Bradyrhizobium sp. WD16: one gene and its partner. The main gene of each other region encodes a partner of the protein of the gene in region 2 in a complex. Links are inferred from orthologs where the notes say so. Each region holds a gene or a part of one and is shown on either strand. Other genes may lie near its edges.

The links.
Region 1: the proteins of tig (region 2) and rpsG are in contact, whole or in part, in a crystal structure (PDB 3GTY), measured with the Thermotoga maritima proteins. The link is inferred for Bradyrhizobium sp. WD16 from one-to-one orthologs. Residues at the interface, in WP_004081061.1 of Thermotoga maritima: Glu122, Val124, Val129, Leu130, Tyr133, Glu188, Gly259, Ile262, Tyr263, Glu266, Ser270, Glu273, Gln274, Glu277, Arg308, Gln311, Ile312, Ser315, Tyr316, Glu325, Arg329, Arg336, Leu363, Phe366, Trp367, Arg373, Leu377, Arg381, Leu384, Glu387; in WP_004081843.1 of Thermotoga maritima: Lys34, Lys52, Lys55, Glu59, Arg62, Gln63, Glu66, Asn67, Lys69, Val71, Arg95, Ala109, Lys110, Lys111, Gly112, Arg113, Pro114, Glu117, Glu121, Ile124, Ala125, Tyr127, Asn128, Asn129, Thr130, Gly131, Lys135, Asp139, Arg142, Met143.

What each region holds. Positions count from the first base shown.
Region 1 is NZ_CP028908.1:4,126,230-4,134,525, reverse strand. What follows is about bases 2,292-5,083. They hold rpsG (30S ribosomal protein S7), read right to left. Parts: upstream 4,027-5,083; coding sequence 3,556-4,026; downstream 2,292-3,555. Other genes in these bases: rpsL (30S ribosomal protein S12), read right to left, coding at 4,044-4,415; fusA (elongation factor G), read right to left, coding at 2,292-3,520. In the rest of the region: rpsJ (30S ribosomal protein S10), read right to left, coding at 1-84; tuf (elongation factor Tu), read right to left, coding at 218-1,408; more of fusA, read right to left, coding at 1,448-2,291; DB459_RS19100 (ABC transporter ATP-binding protein), read right to left, coding at 6,401-8,296.
Region 2 is NZ_CP028908.1:4,388,785-4,393,854, forward strand. The notes cover bases 2,269-5,070. They hold tig (trigger factor), read left to right. Parts: upstream 2,269-2,891; coding sequence 2,892-4,250; downstream 4,251-5,070. Other genes in these bases: DB459_RS20440 (multicopper oxidase family protein), read right to left, coding at 2,269-2,504; DB459_RS20455 (ATP-dependent Clp protease proteolytic subunit), read left to right, coding at 4,518-5,070. Also shown: DB459_RS20435 (NAD(P)H-hydrate dehydratase), read left to right, coding at 1-1,154; more of DB459_RS20440, read right to left, coding at 1,164-2,268. UniProt on the Bacillus subtilis protein: Involved in protein export. Acts as a chaperone by maintaining the newly synthesized protein in an open conformation. Functions as a peptidyl-prolyl cis-trans isomerase.

The DNA of each region.
Region 1 (8,296 bases), 260 kb from region 2 along the record:
CGTATTCACGATCTCACGGGTCGACGTATCGAGGATGCGATGGTCGAACGCCTTGAGCCGGATGCGGATGTTTTGGCCGTTCATTGCCGTTGTCTTTCTTTCGTCTTCGCCCCTCGGGAGCGAGGCGGTCACAACTTCTTGGTCTTCGCGTCTCTTGGAAAGCGGTCATCCGCGGCGAACCGCGGATGACCCGGCGCCCGTTCAAGGGCGCGATCGCTTACTCGATGATCGAGGCGACGACGCCGGCACCGACGGTGCGGCCGCCCTCGCGGATGGCGAAGCGCAGCTTCTCTTCCATGGCGATCGGCACGATCAGATGCACTTCCATGGCGATGTTGTCGCCCGGCATCACCATCTCGGTGCCCTCCGGCAGGTGCACCACACCGGTCACGTCGGTGGTGCGGAAGTAGAACTGCGGACGGTAGTTGGTGAAGAACGGCGTATGGCGGCCGCCCTCCTCCTTGGTCAGGATATAGGCCTCGGCCTTGAACTTGGTGTGCGGCTTCACCGAACCCGGCTTGCACAGCACTTGGCCGCGCTCCACTTCCTCGCGCTTGGTGCCGCGCAGCAGCGCGCCGATGTTGTCGCCGGCCTGGCCCTGGTCGAGCAGCTTGCGGAACATCTCGACGCCGGTCACCGTGGTCTTCTGCGTCGGCTTCAGGCCGACGATCTCGATTTCCTCGCCGACCTTGATCACGCCGCGCTCGACACGGCCGGTCACCACGGTGCCGCGACCCGAGATCGAGAACACGTCTTCCACCGGCATCAGGAACGGCTGGTCGATCGGACGCTCCGGCTGCGGAATGTACTCGTCAACATTGCGCATCAGTTCCAGGATCGCGTCGTGGCCGAGCTTCGGATCCTTGTTCTCCAGCGCCGCCAACGCCGAACCCTTGATGATCGGGATCTTGTCGCCCGGGAAGTTATACTTCGACAGCAGTTCGCGGACCTCAAGCTCGACCAGCTCCAGAAGCTCCGGATCGTCGACCATGTCGCACTTGTTGAGGAACACCACGATCGCCGGAACGCCGACCTGACGCGCCAGCAGGATGTGCTCGCGGGTCTGCGGCATCGGGCCGTCCGCCGCCGACACCACCAGGATCGCGCCGTCCATCTGCGCCGCGCCGGTGATCATGTTCTTGACGTAGTCGGCGTGCCCCGGGCAGTCGACGTGGGCATAGTGCCGGTTCGCAGTCTCGTACTCGACATGCGCCGTCGAGATCGTGATGCCGCGCGCCTTCTCTTCCGGCGCCTTGTCAATCTGGTCGTATGCCGTGAACGTCGCGCCGCCCGTCTCCGCAAGCACCTTCGTGATCGCCGCAGTCAGCGACGTCTTGCCGTGGTCGACGTGACCAATCGTCCCGATGTTGCAATGCGGCTTCGTACGTTCAAACTTCTCTTTGGCCATGACACTCTCCGTTCAGGCTTTGACAGTCGTCAAAGGCGATCAGGCAAACTTCTTCTGGACTTCCGCTGACACGTTGGCCGGAGCCTCGGCGTAGTGGTCAAACTGCATCGTGAAGGTCGCGCGACCCTGGCTCATGGAGCGCAGGTTGTTCACGTAACCGAACATGTTCATGAGCGGCACCATCGCGTTGATGACGTTGGCGTTGCCGCGCATGTCCTGCCCCTGGATCTGGCCACGGCGGGAGTTGAGGTCGCCAATCACCGATCCGGTGTAGTCTTCAGGTGTCACCACCTCGACCTTCATGATCGGCTCGAGCAGCACCGACTTGCCCTTCTGCAGGGCTTCGCGGAACGCAGCGCGCGAGGCGATTTCGAAGGCCAGCGCCGAGGAGTCGACGTCATGGAAGGCGCCGTCCACCAGCTGGACCTTGACGTCGACCACCGGGAAGCCGGCGACCACACCCGAGGTCAAAACGCTGTTGAGGCCCTTTTCGACGCCCGGGATGTATTCCTTCGGCACCGCGCCGCCGACGATCTTGGACTCGAATTCGAAGCCCTTGCCCGGCTCGTTCGGCTCGACGACGAACTTCACCCGGGCGAACTGGCCGGTACCACCGGTCTGCTTCTTGTGGGTGTAGTCGACCTCGGCCGGCTTGGTGATCTTTTCGCGGAACGCCACCTGCGGCGCGCCGATATTGGCGTCGACCTTGTAGGTCCGCTTCAGGATGTCGACCTTGATGTCGAGATGGAGCTCGCCCATGCCCTTGAGGATGGTCTGGCCGGACTCCTGATCGGTGGAGACACGGAAGGACGGATCCTCGGCGGCAAGCTTCGCCAAGGCGATGCCCAGCTTCTCCTGATCGGCCTTCGACTTCGGCTCGATCGCAATCTCGATGACCGGCTCCGGAAATTCCATCTTTTCGAGGATCACCGGCTCATCGGGATCGCACAGCGTGTCACCGGTGCGCGCTTCCTTGAGGCCCGCCAGCGCGACGATGTCGCCAGCATAGGCTTCCTTGATGTCCTCACGGTTGTTGGCATGCATCAGCAACATGCGCCCGATCCGCTCCTTGCGGTCGCGGGTCGAATTGATGACGCCAGTGCCCGACACCAGCGTGCCGGAATAGATGCGGCAGAAGGTAATGGTGCCGACGAAGGGGTCGTCCATGATCTTGAAGGCAAGCAGCGCCAACGGCTCCTTGTCCTCCGCCTTGCGCACCACCTCGTTGCCGTCCTCGTCGATGCCCTTGATCGCGGGCACGTCGATCGGCGACGGCAGGTAGTCGACCACGGCGTCGAGCAGCGGCTGCACGCCCTTGTTCTTGAAGGCCGAACCGCACAGCACCGGATAGAAGGCGCCGCTCAGCACCGCCTTGCGGATCAGCCTCTTGAGCGTCGCCTCGTCCGGCTCCTTGCCGTCGAGATAGGCGGCCATGACGCCGTCATCGAGCTCGACGGCGGCCTCCAACATCTTCTCGCGGTATTCCTTGGCCTTGTCGAGCAGGTCCGCCGGGATCTCATCGTCCTCATACTTGGCGCCGAGGGCCTCGTCCTTCCAGACCACGGCCTTCATGCGCACGAGGTCGATCACCCCCTTGAAGGTGTTCTCGGCGCCGATCGGCAGCTGGATCGCGATCGGCTTGGCGCCGAGCCGGTCGATGATATCCTGCAGACACTTGTAGAAATCGGCACCCGTCTTATCCATCTTGTTGGCGAAGACGATACGCGGCACGCGGTACTTGTCGCCCTGGCGCCAGACCGTTTCGGTCTGAGGCTCGACGCCCTGGTTGCTATCGAGCACGCAGACAGCGCCGTCGAGCACGCGCAGCGAACGCTCCACCTCGATGGTGAAGTCGACGTGGCCGGGGGTATCGATGATGTTCAGGCGCTTACCATTCCAGAACGCGGTGGTGGCAGCAGACGTGATCGTGATGCCACGCTCCTGCTCCTGCTCCATCCAGTCCATCGTCGCGGCGCCCTCATGCACCTCGCCGATCTTGTGGCTCTTGCCGGTGTAATAGAGGATGCGCTCGGTGGTCGTGGTCTTGCCGGCGTCGATATGCGCCATGATACCGAAATTACGGTAATCCTCGATGGCATGTTGGCGGGGCATTGGCCTGTCCTTAAAACTTTCAGTTCCGGTCGCAGTTACCAGCGATAATGCGAGAACGCGCGGTTGGCTTCCGCCATCTTGTGCACGTCTTCACGCTTCTTGACCGCGTTCCCCCGATTGTTCGACGCATCGAGCAACTCCGCGGAGAGCCGCTCGGTCATGGTCTTCTCGTTGCGACCGCGCGCCGCCGTGATCAGCCAGCGGATACCGAGGGCCTGACGACGAGTCGCACGGACTTCGACCGGCACCTGGTAGGTGGCGCCACCGACGCGGCGGGAGCGAACCTCGATGGTCGGCATGACGTTGTCGAGCGCCTGCTCGAACACCGTCAACGGGCTCTGCTTGGTCTTGGTCTCGATGATGCCGAAGGCGCCGTAGACGATGCTCTCGGCAACCGACTTCTTCCCGGCATACATGATCGAGTTCATGAACTTGGTGACGATGATGTTTCCGAACTTCGGATCCGGAAGCACTTCGCGCTTTTCGGCAGAATGGCGACGGGACATGATATGAGCGCTCCTGCTTACTTCGGACGCTTGGCGCCGTACTTCGAGCGGCGCTGCTTACGGTTCTTGACGCCCTGGGTATCGAGGACGCCGCGGAGGATGTGATAGCGAACGCCGGGAAGGTCCTTGACGCGACCGCCGCGGATCATGACCACCGAGTGCTCCTGGAGGTTATGACCTTCGCCCGGGATATAGCCAATGACCTCGAAGCCGTTGGTCAGGCGCACCTTGGCGACCTTGCGGAGCGCCGAGTTCGGCTTCTTCGGCGTCGTGGTGTAGACGCGCGTGCAAACGCCACGCTTCTGCGGAGACTGCTGCAGAGCCGGCACCTTCTTGCGCGCCTTCTGGACGGTGCGCGGATTTGCGATCAGCTGGTTGATCGTCGGCATTGTTCGCCTTCACCCTCGTTCGCGCGAAACCTCGCGGTTTCGCAAATTATGCGGGCTGCCCGCCCAATCGGGTCCGCCTTGCGTTCTTTGCATCCACGCAAAACGAAATCACGCCAACCGCTCGTCGCTCGAGCGGTAGGCGCTTCGACGCCACAGAGGATCACGAAACGCGACAGGAGCGCACCGCGATCATGCTTCCGGCACCCCGCCGCCCGAAGCGCGTCCGGACTTAAAGGGTCGTCATTGGCATTGACTGGCTATATCGACAGCGTTTGAGCGACATTCGTCGAGGTTGGTGCCCGCCTCACTCCGATCATTTTCGGGGATTTGGGTGGTCCGTTCCGACGCAGACGAAGCTCACCGCCTGTCGTTAAGTGGGCGGGTTCTAACGGCCAGGACATGGCAAGTCAAGGCCTAACCCGAGGCAAGAAAGTGCTTTGGCAGAAGCACTTTTGCAATTGCGGCCGCGGCTGACAACAGCCCCGAAGGCGCGGCGCGCCGACTCTCGGAGAATCGGTTTGCGGCGCCGCCGCCCCGCCTGGTCGCGCCCCCTGCCCGCTCGGCCACTGGCCGACTCCGGTTCCGCTTCCTCATGGTATCATATTGTGGGAACTGAGCCGCCAACGCGGCCGAATCGGTCGCGCCAGATACCGCAAGACGCGAATCGCGCCGGACCGCGCCAGAGCGACCCGTGGCTAGTGTTCCGGTTTTAACGTTCGCATCCCTTTGCAGCGCGCGCTTATACGAACATCAGAACCAAGGGGACACCGGTATAGCTATGATTCTATTGCTGTTTTTATCGGCACGCGTACGGCGAATTCGCTGCGATGCTGATACGGGCGTCAGATCCACCGCACTAAGGCCTGTCCTCAATTGAGCCAGATGATAACCGCCGCGAGGTGGATTGCGGCGAGGAAATTTCTGGCGGTTTTGTCGTAGCGGGTAGCGATGGCGCGGTATTGCTTGAGCTTGCAGAAGAAATTCTCGATGAGATGGCGTGCCTTATAGGCGTGCTTGTCGAAATCGCGCTGGAGCTGCCGGTGGCGCCTGGGCGGGATCACGACCGACTTTCCCCGTGCCAGCAAAGGGGCAATCACCCGTTCGTCGGCGTCGAAGGCCTTGTCTGCCAATAAGGCGTCGGCCGCCATGTCGGGCAGCAGTGCATCGGCGCCCTCCAGATCATGGGCTTGGCCGGGCGTCAGGATGAAGTCCAGCGGATTGCCCAGGGCATCGACAAGCGCATGGATCTTGGTGCTCAGCCCGCCTTTGCTGCGCCCGATAGCTTGGTTTTCGCCGTCTTTTTTTGTGCGCCGGCACTGTGCTGATGCGCCCGCACGATCGTGCTGTCGATCATCGCGTACTCATTGTCGGCATCGCTCGCCAGCATCTTAAACAGCTTCTTCCACACCCCGCTCTTCGTCCAGCGCGAAAAACGCGTATGTATCTTGATCGGATCGCCGAAGCGTTCGGGCAAATCTCGCCAAGGGATCCCGGCTCGATAGCGGTAGATCACCGCTTCTACAAACAGCCGATTGTCTTTGGCCGTGACCCCTACATGCCCTTCACGTCCGGGCAAAATATCCTTGATCCTATCCCATTGATCGTCCCGAAGGGCGTAGCGGCGCATTTGGTCAGCTCCGAATCAGCTGACCGCCTATGAATCATGCGATAATCTGCTTGGGAATCCTCTAATTGAGGACAGGCTCTAGTGTCCTGTCTCCGAATTACCGCTTCATTTGCCTCACCCTCGCACGGTAATTCGGAGACATAAAGGACACTAGCAAAATCAAAGCGCTAGTGTGGCTTATGTCTCGCAATTGCCTACGAGAGACTGGCCGCAAAGGCGGTGGGCAATTGCGAGACGCCACACTAGAACGCCTCATGCACGGCGGCTGGTGAAGAAATGGTTACCGGCCGCGTCGCCGGTCAGCTCCGCTCGACTGCCGCCGAGCCCGGCCGGGCACCCCGCCGACGGCACACCCGGCTCAATCTTCATCGTCCTCGTCGTCGTCGTCATCCTCCTCCTCGTCCTGGGGATGATGCGGGGCGTGCAGCTGGTCGTCCCAGAGCTGGCGATAGACGCCACCGCGCGCCAGCAGCTCGTCGTGGGTGCCGCGCTCGATCGCCCTGCCGCCCGAAATGACGATGATCTCGTCCATCTCCACCACCGAGGTCAGGCGATGGGTCGAGAAGATCATGGTGCGGCCGCGAGCGAGATTGAGCAGGGTGCGGTTGATCGCCGCTTCGGTGGTCTGATCGAGGGCCGAGGTCGCCTCGTCGAGCAGCAGCACGGACGGATTGCGGACGATGGCGCGGGCGATGGCAATGCGCTGGCGCTGGCCGCCCGACAGGGTTTCGCCGCGTTCGCCGATGACGGTGTCGTAGCCCTCCGGCAGCGTCATGATGTGGCTGTGGATCTCGGCGTTCTTGGCCGCCTCGATCACTTCGACGTCGGTGGCGCCCTCCTTGCCGAGCCGGATGTTCTCCATCACCGACATGTTGAACAGCATGTTCTCCTGGAACACCACCGCCATGCTCTGCCGCAGCGACTCGCGGGTCACCCGGCGAATGTCGACCCCGTCGATGGTGATCTTGCCGTCGTCGGGCGTGTAGAGGCGCAGGATGAGATTGAGCAGCGTGCTCTTGCCCGAGCCGCTCGGTCCGACGATGGCGATGGTCTTGCCGACGTCGAGCTTCAGGCTCAAACCGTCGAGCACCGGCCTGTCGCTGTTCTCGTAGGTGAAGGAGACGCGATCGAAGGTGATGTCGTGGGTAATGCGCGGCAAGTCCGGCGCGCCCGGGCGGTCGGCGCCGCGCTGCGGTTCATCGAGCAGCTCCTGCATGTGCCGGACCGCGGCGGCCGAGGAGATCGCCACCGGGATGAAATGCATGATGTGGGCGATGTTGTAGGACACCTCCCAGAACGCGCTCTCGAAGGTGACGAAGGTGCCGACGGTGATCTGGCCATTGGTGGCGAGATAGGCCCCGATCGCCAGCACGACGAGGTGCAGGAGCAGCACCGAGATCGTCACCGTCCGCTCCACCATCGTGGAGAGGAAGGTGGCCTTGATCATGGTGCGCAGCGTTTCGCGGTTGCGCATGCCGAACCAGCCGAGCGCCCGGCGCTTGAGCCCGAACGCCTTCACCACCGCCTGCGCAGCCACGTTCTCCTGCACCTGGGAAAGAATCGCCGATTCGTTGACCTTCTGGTCGTAATTGGCCTGCACCGCCTTAGGGGTGAGAATCCGCGGCCCGATCAGGGTGATCGGAAAGACCAGCAGCGCCACCGCGGCAAGCTGCCAGTTCAGCAGGATCATTAGCACGATGCCGGCGATCAGCTCGAACAGTGGCAGCAGCGCGCTGTTGGCGAGGTGCTTGACCGAGCCTTCGTAGGCGGCCATGTCGACCGAAAAGCGGGACAGGATGTCACCGCGCTTGACCCGGGCGAAGAACAGGATCGGCAGGTTCTGGATGTGCTCGAACATCCGGGTGCGGACGTCGGCAATCACCGCCGAGGCGGTGCGCGCGTCCCACCACTCATACCACACCGCGACGATCGAGGTGACCACACCGGCCGCCGCCAGCGCCGACAGGATGATGACCAGCGCATGGAAATCCTCTTCGCCGAGCGCGTCGTCGATGAGGTATTTCAGGCTGAGCGGCATGAACACGTTGAACAGTGTCTCAACCAGCAGGCCGATGCCGACAAACAGCATGCCCCTGCGGTAGGCCCGCAGGTAAGGCACCGTGAAACGATAGAGTGTGGCGAAAGCGCCGGCCGCCTCGCGGGCGGTGAAGGCGAGCAGTTCCTCGTCGTCTTCTTCGTCGTCGTCGAGATCGAGTGAAGGCGGTGGCGGCAGCGGCGGCACCGCGGGACCGGC
Region 2 (5,070 bases):
TCATCATCGACGCCCTGTTCGGCGCCGGTCTCGACCGTGAGGTCGCCGGCGCGGCCCTGGAGCTGATCCGCGCCGTCAATGCCAGCGGCGTCCCGGTGCTCGCCGTCGACCTGCCGAGCGGGGTCAACGGCACCACCGGCGCGGTCATGGGCGAGGCGGTGCGCGCCAGCGCAAGCGTGACCTTCTTCCGCCGCAAGCCGGGCCATCTGTTGTTGCCCGGCCGCCTGCGCTGCGGACCGGTGCGGGTCGCCGAGATCGGCATCGCCGCGTCGGTCCTCGATGTCGTCGCGCCGCAGACCTTCGAGAACATCCCGGAGCTGTGGCGCGCGCGGGTGCCGGTGCCGCGGATCGACGGCCACAAGTATTCCCGCGGCCATGCCGTCGTGGTGTCCGGCGGCATGGCCGCGACCGGCGCGGCCCGGCTCGCGGCGCGGGCGGCGTTGCGCGGCGGGGCGGGGCTCGTCACCGTGGCATCGCCGCGAGCGGCGCTGGCGGTCAATGCCGCGGCGCTCACGGCGGTGATGGTGCGGCCGATCGACGGCGCCGTCGAACTTGCGGCCCTGCTCGCCGATCGCCGCCACAACGCCTGCATCATCGGGCCCGGGGCCGGGGTCGGCGTCGAGACTCGTGACCTGGTGCTCACCGCCCTCGGCGATGGTCGCGGCGTGGTGCTCGATGCCGATGCCCTCACCAGCTTCGCGAGCGCTCCCGCCGACCTGTTCGACGCGGTGAAGGCGTTTCACGATCCGCAGGTGGTGATGACGCCGCATGAAGGAGAGTTTTCTCGTATTTTCAATGAATTGAAAAGAGAAGATAAAGTTCATTCAAAACTTGAACGGGCGCGCCTCGCGGCTCAGTCCAGTGGCGCCGTCGTGCTGCTCAAGGGGCCCGACACCGTGATCGCTGCTCCTGACGGCCGGGCGGCCATCACCGCCAATGCGCCGCCCTGGCTGGCCACGGCCGGCTCCGGCGATGTTCTGTCGGGCATCATCGGCGGCCTGCTGGCCCAGGCGGTTCCGGCCTTCGAGGCGGCGTGCATGGCCGCCTGGATGCACGGCGAGGCCGGTGGCGAGGCCGGCCCCGGCCTGATCGCCGAGGACCTGCCCGAGGCGTTGCCCAAGGTGTTCAGGCGATTGTTCGCAGGGCTCGCCTGACACAGCTTCTCATTCCACCATGTACCAGCGGGCGAGGCGCGGCGCGTCCCAGCGCGTCGCCATGGCTTCGATCAGCCAGGGGCCCGCCTGATCGGCCAGGAAGGCGACGCGCTGGGTCGCGCCGCCGGCCAGCAGCAGGGTGTCGAGCCAGAACGGTTTCCAGCCGTCGTCCAGCCGGTCGAGCCAGCGGAAGGCGTGGCCATGGAGATGGAAGGTCACCGGCTCGGGGGCGGGATTGCTGATCGCCACGACGCCGACGCGACCTCGCTTGATGCGGAACGCGGGCGCGGCCGTCGCATTGAGGTTCGCCGGCCGCAGCCATTCGTTGCCCGCGGAGCCCGGTTTGACATCGAGCGGCAGGTCGATCCGCAGCGCCGACGCGAGGTCGAGCTTCGCCGGCAGCCCATTGTCGGGCAGCGGGTCGGGCGGCGGCAGCGGCGCGGGGCGCACCGGATCTTCGGCGCCGTAGACGAGGCGGGCGATCGGCCGCGGCGCCTGGCCGTCGTGAAGCTGGAGGACGGCGACGGCACCGGGCCGCAGCACGGCGTCGACGAAGGCGTCGACTCGGCTGCCCGGCGCCAGCGTCAGCTGGCCGTCGCGGCTGATGAAGGGTTCGGCGGGCTGGCCGTCGATCGCCATCACCCGCACCTCGTGGCCATCCAGCCGCAGTGCGATCGGCGCACGCTGGCAGCCATTGATGAAGCGCAGCCGCAGCCGCTGGTGGCTGCGGACCGCGATGTCCAGCGACGGCCGACCGTTGATGGTGAAGAGGGCCGGCGAGGCTGTGGCCGCCGTGCCCGGCGCGGCGGTGCCGCCATTTTGCGCAAGGCGCCAGTCCTCGATCAGCATGAGGATGTCGCGGTCGACCGCCACCGCGTCGCGTTCGGCCACGGTGAGGCCGAGCGCCGGCAGCGCGTGGTCCTGGCCGTCGCCGAGCAGCCGGGCGTCGCACAGCACCGTGCCGGCGTGGCGCAGCGCCAGCGCCGCGGTCGTGGTCTGGCCGGGGAGCAGCGGCGGCCGCGCCGCCAGCGGCTCGATCGCGGCTCCGCCGCCGCCGCGCCAGCTCAGCGCCAGCGGCGCGGCGACGGCGTTGTCGAGGCTGAGCTGAAGCTCGCTGCCCTGAAGGAGCGGCGAGGGGAGCGCGGTCTCGAACATCCAGCCGGCGGCTTGGGAGCCGTCGCCGCGCAGGTCGATGCCGCCCGGCTTGACCCGGAGTGACAGGACCGGTCGCGTCGCCTCGACCGGTCCCCTGGCCGGGGCGGGCTGGCTGGCCGCAGGCCGCGGCAGGGCGGCGGCGAGGGCGCCGGCCAGCACGGCGCGGCGGTCGGGGCGCAGGTTTCTCAATGTCATGATCGATGCGGACCATGTCGGCGCCGGCCTGTCCAGAGCCGGCGGCCGCGGCGTCGCGTCGCCGTCCCGGGGTGTCGTGCCAGGAGGGCCATTTTTTTGCTGCGAACAGGTGCGCCCATGTTATAAGCCCGCCGCTCGCGGCATCGCCGCCAGATCAGAGGCGCCTCGCGGGCGTGGCGGAATTGGTAGACGCGCTGGATTTAGGTTCCAGTGACGAAAGTTGTGGGGGTTCGAGTCCCTCCGCCCGCACCATCCCCGACGCGGACGAGACGTCGACGCCTCCCACAGCCGGGATGTCCGGTTGCGGCTGGCTGCCGTCGCGAGCCGCGAAGCGAAATTGATTGCAACCCCCGGTCGCCGGACCGGCGAAGGAAGAAGACGAGCGCCATGCAGGTGAAAGAGACCGTCGCCGACGGACTGAAGCACGAGTTCCAGGTCAGCCTCCCGGCCGCCGAGATCGAGGCCAAGATCGATGCCCGCCTGGTCGACCTCAAGGACAAGGTCCGCCTCAACGGCTTCCGTCCCGGCAAGGTGCCGCTCGCCCATCTCAAGAAGGTCTATGGCCGTTCCGTCGGCGCGGAAACCGTCGAACAGCTGATCCGCGACACCAATGCCCAGATCTTCACCGAGCGCGGCTTCCGCCTGGCGACCGAGCCCAAGGTCACCATGCCGACCGAGACCAAGGAGATCGAGGACGTCATCGACGGCAAGTCCGATCTCAACTACTCCGTGGCGATCGAAGTGGTGCCGGCGATCCAGCTCGCCGACTTCAAGAGCTTCAACGTCGAGAAGCCGGTCGCCGAGGTGACCGAGGCCGATATCGACGAGGCGATCAAGCGCATCGCCGACCAGAACCGCCCCTTCGAAGACAAGGGCGCCGGCGTCAAGGCGGAGAACGGCGATCGCGTCACCGTTTCGTTCAAGGGCACCATCGACGGCACCGCCTTCGACGGCGGCACTGCCGAGGACATCCAGGTGGTGATCGGATCGGGCAGCTTCATTCCCGGCTTCGAGGACCAGCTCGTCGGCATCGGCGAGGGTGAGACCCGCACCGTCAAGGTGTCCTTTCCGACCAACTACGCGGCGGCCAATCTCGCCGGCAAGGCGGCCGAGTTCGAGACCACCGCGAGCAAGGTCGAGGCCCCGAAGGATGCGGTCATCGACGACGAATTCGCCAAGAGCCTCGGCCTCGAATCCCTCGACAAGCTCAAGGAGATCATGCGCGAGCGCCTGACCCAGGAATTCGCCGGCGCCACCCGCCAGCGCGTCAAGCGCATGCTGCTCGACCGCCTCGACGAGGCCCACCGCTTCGATCCGCCGCCGTCGCTGGTGGAGGAAGAGTTCAATCTGATGTGGAATTCGATCAAGGCGGAGATGGAATCGAGCGGCCGCAGCTTCGCCGACGAGAACACCACCGAGGAGGCGGCGCGCGAGGAATACCACAAGATCGCCGACCGCCGCGTCCGCCTTGGTCTCGTGCTGTCCGAGATCGGCGACAAGAACAAGATCACGGTGACCGACGACGAGGTCAGCCGCGCCGTGGTCGAGCGCGCCCGCCAGATGCCGGGCCGCGAGAAGGAAGTGTGGGATTTCTATCGCAAGAATCCCAGCGCGCTCGCCCAGCTCCGCGCCCCGATCTACGAGGACAAGGTCGTCGACTTCATCCTCGAGCTCGCCAACGTGACCGACAAGAAGGTCAGCCGCGAGGAGCTCTACAAGGACGACGACGAGAAGAGCGCGGCCTGACGCTTCGGCCTCGGCCGGATAGCAGCGGCGCGTTAAGCATGTCGACCGATCGGCGCCCCACCGGGCGCCGATCGCTGGTTCGCCCGGGGCGAATCGGCTTCAACTTCCGCCCGGAATGCGGGCGCCGGCCGGCGCCTTTCCTCTCGCGGGGCGGTCTTGCCGGCTTGCGATCGGGGCTTATCTTACCTCCCGCATCATGGGGCGCCCGGTGCCGGTCTGCGAGGCAAGCCGCCCCGCGCGGCGGTCGCTCCCAACCTCAGGTGATTCATGCGCGATCCGGTAGAAACCTACATGAACCTGGTGCCGATGGTGGTCGAGCAGACCAACCGCGGCGAACGGGCCTACGACATTTTTTCGCGGCTTCTCAAGGAGCGCATCATCTTCCTGACCGGCCCGGTCGAGGACGGCATGGCGACGCTGGCTGTCGCCCAGCTGCTGTTCCTCGAGGCGGAGAATCCGAAGAAGGAAATCTCGATGTACATCAATTCGCCGGGCGGCGTCGTCACCGCTGGCCTGGCGATCTACGACACCATGCAGTTCATCCGTCCGCCGGTGTCGACGTTGTGCACCGGCCAGGCCGCCTCGATGGGCTCGCTGCTGCTCGCCGCCGGCGCCAAGGACATGCGCTTCGCCCTGCCGAACGCGCGGATCATGGTGCACCAGCCGTCCGGCGGCTTCCAGGGCCAGGCCACCGACATCATGCTGCACGCCCAGGAAATCCTGAACCTCAAGAAGCGGCTCAACGAGATCTATGTCAAGCACACCGGTCAGCCCTACCAGGCGATCGAAGACGCGCTCGAGCGTGACAAATTCCTCACCG